2 regions of the Acidovorax sp. GW821-FHT11A03 genome follow, and region 1 is predicted to be linked to the other one. Evidence: predicted binding sites of a transcription regulator. Region 1 holds the regulator's gene; the other holds the start of a gene.
The links. Region 1 encodes FNR, which switches genes on or off when oxygen is low (the NO sensors DNR and NnrR bind a similar motif). Its sites were predicted from a motif close to TTGATNNNNATCAA; they were not measured.
Positions count from the first base shown of each region.

Region 2: the regulator FNR is predicted to act here: its motif matches at 1,250-1,263, upstream of cyoA (ubiquinol oxidase subunit II).

Region 1 is NZ_JBXASG010000003.1:404,503-406,898, reverse strand. It holds gene hemN (oxygen-independent coproporphyrinogen III oxidase) at 1-577, opposite strand, end outside; gene fnr (fumarate/nitrate reduction transcriptional regulator Fnr) at 764-1,486, shown strand; gene AC1RVY_RS09140 (hypothetical protein) at 1,552-1,845, opposite strand; gene AC1RVY_RS09135 (FixH family protein) at 1,897-2,178, opposite strand; gene ccoG (cytochrome c oxidase accessory protein CcoG) at 2,251-2,396, opposite strand, start outside.
Region 2 is NZ_JBXASG010000003.1:143,721-146,116, reverse strand. It holds gene AC1RVY_RS07770 (MFS transporter) at 1-1,047, opposite strand, end outside; gene cyoA (ubiquinol oxidase subunit II) at 1,360-2,396, shown strand, end outside.

The DNA of each region.
Region 1 (2,396 bases):
GTTCGGCGGGCTGGATGCGGTGCACCGCCTTCTGGACCTCGGGGTCAAAATCCTGCACGCCAAAACTCAGCCGGTTGAATCCAAGCTCCGCGAGCACGGCAAGCCGGTCGGCATTGACGGTACGGGGGTCCACCTCGATTGAGTACTCCCCGCCCGGCGCCAGGGTGAAGCTGCGCTGGAGCATCGCCATGAGTTCCCGCAAGCCATCGTCCGACAGGAAGGTGGGGGTGCCGCCGCCCAGGTGCAGCTGGCTCACCACCTGACCCGTGCCGCAGTGCGCCGTGTGCAGATCGATCTCGCGGCTGAGATAGCGCAGATAGACTTCAGCCCGGTCGTGGTGCTTGGTGATGATCTTGTTGCAGGCGCAGTAGTAGCACAGCGACTCGCAAAAGGGGATGTGCACATACAGGGACAAGGGCAGCGCCTTGGTCAGGGTGCCCATGCGGCGCTGCTCGAGGGCGAGGGCGTAGTCCTCCTGGCCGAAGGCTTCCACAAACCGGTCGGCCGTCGGATAGGAGGTATAGCGGGGGCCTGGTACGTCAAAACGGCGCAGCAGGTCAGGCGAAACAGCGGTCATGGGGCGAATCCTTGCGTACACCTTGACTGTGCCGTAAGCTGCTCCCCATGTCCTTGACATGAATCAAGTGATGGAGTGGCCGGAACAGCGACAATTTGATGCATGTCAGTCGCCTGCCCGCCCTCCAAGAGACTCCCTCTTCGGCCATCGGGCGGTATGCTCGAAACCTAACTCCGCCCTGTGCCTATGAACCCGCTCACCATCAAAGTCGCCTGTTCCAATTGCAACCTGCGCGAGCTGTGCATGCCGGTGGGCCTGAGCGAAGAGCAACTGCACCGCATCGACGAGGTCGTTGCAGTTCGCCGCAAGGTGAAGCGCGGCGGCACGCTGTTTCGCAATGGTGAGTCGTTCACCTCGCTTTATGCCATCCGCACCGGCTTTTTCAAGACCTGCGTGGCCACCGAGGACGGACGCGACCAGGTCACGGGGTTCCAGATGGCGGGCGAGATCATCGGCCTGGACGGCATCGTGAATGATCACCACACCTGCGATGCGGTGGCCCTGGAAGACGCCGAGGTCTGCGTCATGCCGTTTGACCGCATCGAGGAATTGTCCCGCGAGGTCACCGCGCTGCAGCACCACGTGCACAAGATCATGAGCCGGGAGATCGTGCGCGAACACGGCGTGATGCTGCTGCTGGGCAGCATGCGGGCCGAGGAGCGCCTGGCAGCGTTCCTGCTCAATCTGGTGCAGCGCCTGCACGCCCGCGGATTCTCGCAGTCCGAGCTGGTGCTGCGCATGACGCGCGAGGAGATCGGCAGCTACCTGGGCCTCAAGCTCGAGACCGTGAGCCGCACCTTCTCCAAGTTTGTGGAAGAAGGCATTGTCGAAGTCAAGCAGCGCCATGTCCGCATCCTCGAGACCGACGCGCTCAAGCGCATCGTGAACAACCAGTCCGCCTGCCACTGAGCAAGGCGAGCCAGGTCCGCCCGTCCCGGCAACGCCTTGCCACCGGAGCCCGGCCGGTGCGCTGTTCAAGGGCAGGATGATGTCTTTCGGCAATCATCAGGGCGCTCGCCTTCAGGCACGGGGCAGCGGTTGAGTTCAAAGGGCGACATTGCCAGCAGCGTGGTCAACGCGCTGGAGGCCATGGTGATGGCCCAGAACGCAAAGAACGCGAGCGTGTAGACGCCCTGGCGCGACAGGGCCAGCGGCTGCCCGAACCAATGCAGGTCCTGCGGGTCCACCATCGCAAAAACCAGCATCTCCATCGCGCCCGCCATCAGAAAGGCGGGCCATGCAATCCACATCAGGCGTTGCGTCCACATCGGGGTTGTCTCCTGGTAAGGCCGCGCAGACCCGCTGCTCGGCCAGGGGTTTCAGCGTGGCTGGTCCTGAACCGGTGTCGCCGCGTGGTTGCGGCCCTTCATGGCCGGGGCCAGGCTCTTCTCCGGAGCCTCCAGCGTCTTGTTGATTTCGATGCCCTGGCGGTAGTAGTCCTCGGCGACCACGGGGTCTGGCCGCGAAATCGCCAGCCACAGCGTGACAAAACCCGCCACGATGACGATGGCAGGGCCGGCGATGATCAGCCAGACGTGGCCGAATTTCCACCAGGGCGCAGCGGTGGCGGGGGCGGAGCCGATGGCTGGATTGGATGGCATGGGTGCTTGCTCCTCAAAAATCTTCTCGGTCATACAAAGTCCCCGGTGCCGTGCACCGGGGTGCACGTCGCCTCATCGGGGCACCAGGAATACGGACTTCTCGGTCACATGGGCCGCAGCGCCCACCGCCTGCACATCGAACTGCACGGCATGGGAGCCCGGGGGCGCGGAGCCATACGGTATCTGCAGGCGCACGGCCACCCACCGGGACTCCGCGG
Region 2 (2,396 bases), 260 kb from region 1:
GGAGTTGAGCAACACCGGCGCCATGAAGCTGAACACGCCAATCATCACCGCCATGCCGCCCAGCAGCTTGCGGCGGCCCAGGTGGTCCGACAGCCAGCCCGACACCATGATGGCCCCCGCCGCCAGGAAGGCGCCCACGATCTGCACCCCCAGAATCTGCGTGACGGGTTGTTCCGAGTACAGCGTGATCCACGACAGCGGGAACACCGTGACCAGATGGAACAGCGCAAAACTCGCCAGCGCGGCGAAAGCACCCAAAAGCACATTGCTGCCTTCGTCGCGCACCACGCGGCTCACGGGCACGGGCTGCAGTTCGCGCTCCTGCAGCAGTTCGGCGTACGACTGGCCCACCACCAGGCGCAGGCGGGCGAACAAGGCCACCACGTTCACCGCGAACGCCACGAAGAACGGATAGCGCCAGCCCCAGGCCAGGAATTCCTCGACGGTGAGGCTGCTGTACAGATAGGCAAACAGGCCCGCGGCCAAGACAAACCCCAGCGGCGCGCCCAGCTGCCCGATCATGGCGTACCAGCCCCGGCGGTGCCGGGGGGCGGACATCGCCAGCAGCGACGGCAGGCCGTCCCACGAGCCGCCGAGCGCCAGCCCCTGGCCGATGCGCAGGATCAGCAGCGCCACGATGGCGGTCATGCCCACGTCCTTGTAACCCGGCAGGAAGGCCATGGCCACCGTGCACACCCCCAGCAGGAACAGCGCGATGGTCAGCTTCGTGCCCCGGCCCCAGCGCCGCTGGATGGCCATGGAAATGGCCGTGCCCACGGGCCGCACCACGAACGCCACGGCCAGCAGCGCAAAGGCGGCGAGCGTGCCATCCAGGCGCGACATGAAGGGAAACAGGAACGACGGGAACACCAGCACGCAGGCGATCCCGAAAACGAAGAAGTCGAAATACTCGGACGACCGCCCGATGATCACGCCCACGGCGATTTCGCTGGGAGTGACATCTTCATGCGTGTCCGCCCGGGAGAGAGAGGCTGGGCTTTCTTCGAAGCCGGCCGCGGGGTAGGTGGCAGAGGCGGGGCTGCTCATGAACAGGACTCCTTGTCGTTGTCGGAAAAAACCAGGACGGCTGGGCTCGTCCGCCTGATTTTCAGGGATCGCGCTGCCCGCAAAGGCACCGGGTACCTAGGTTTTACCCGCAAGCCTGCCCCGGGACAAGTACGCCTGGGCCAGGGCGCCGTGCAGGACAACGCCGGCTCTGCCCCCATGCCCCGGATGGGGGCAACAACCTTTGACCCTGGACAAAATGTCCAATGGACAAAAAAGCTAGCAATATTACATTCTGCGGTATCCCGACATCCGCGTTTACCCTCGAATCAACGCCTTGGTAACGCCTTTCACATGTTCAAACTTCCTCACTTTCGCGGGCCTGCCTGGCTCGCCGCCGCTGCTGCCCTGGGCGGCTTGGCCGGCTGCAGCAAGGCGGTGGTCCTCAACCCGGCGGGCGACATCGCGGCCCAGCAGGGCCACATGGTCATCCAGGCCACCTTGCTGATGCTCATCATCATCGTGCCGGTGATCGCCCTCACCCTGTGGTTTGCCTGGAAGTACCGCCAGAACAACACCGCCAACACCGAGGAAGACTACGACCCCGACTGGCACCATTCCACCACCCTGGAGCTGGTGATCTGGACGGTGCCGCTCATGATCATCATCGCCCTGGGCGCGCTGACCTGGATCGGCACGCACAAGCTCGACCCGTACCGTCCGCTGGACCGCATCTCGGCCACCAAGCCCCTGGACACGCAATCCACCCCCATGGAAGTGCAGGTGGTGGCCATGGACTGGAAGTGGCTGTTCCTGTATCCCGAGCTGGGCATCGCCACGGTCAATGAACTGGCGGCGCCGGTGGACCGGCCCATTCTCCTGAAGCTCACGGCCACGTCCACCATGAACGCGTTCTACGTGCCCGACCTCGCCGGGATGATCTACGCGATGCCCGGCATGCAGACCGAGCTGAACGCCGTGATCAACCAGCCCGGCGTGTTCCACGGCATGGCGTCGCACTACAGCGGCTCGGGCTTTTCGGGCATGACCTTCAAGTTCCACGGCCTGGTCCAGGGCGACTTCGAGCAGTGGGTCGCCAGGGCCCGGTCCGAGGGCAAGCCCCTGACCCGCCAGGCCTACATGGCCCTGGCCAAGCCCAGCGAACGCGACCCCGTGCAGCGCTTTGACAGCGTGGAAGAAGGCCTGTACGACAAGGTGCTCAACCGCTGCGTCGAGGACGGCAAGATGTGCATGCACCACATGATGGCCATCGACGAGAACGGTGGCGATGCCTACGTGCGCGCCATGGGCCTGAACCTGCCCCAGGACGTGTGCACCTCGCAGAACGCCGCCCAGGTGGTGGCCGCCCTCGAGTCGCGCCACGCCATTTC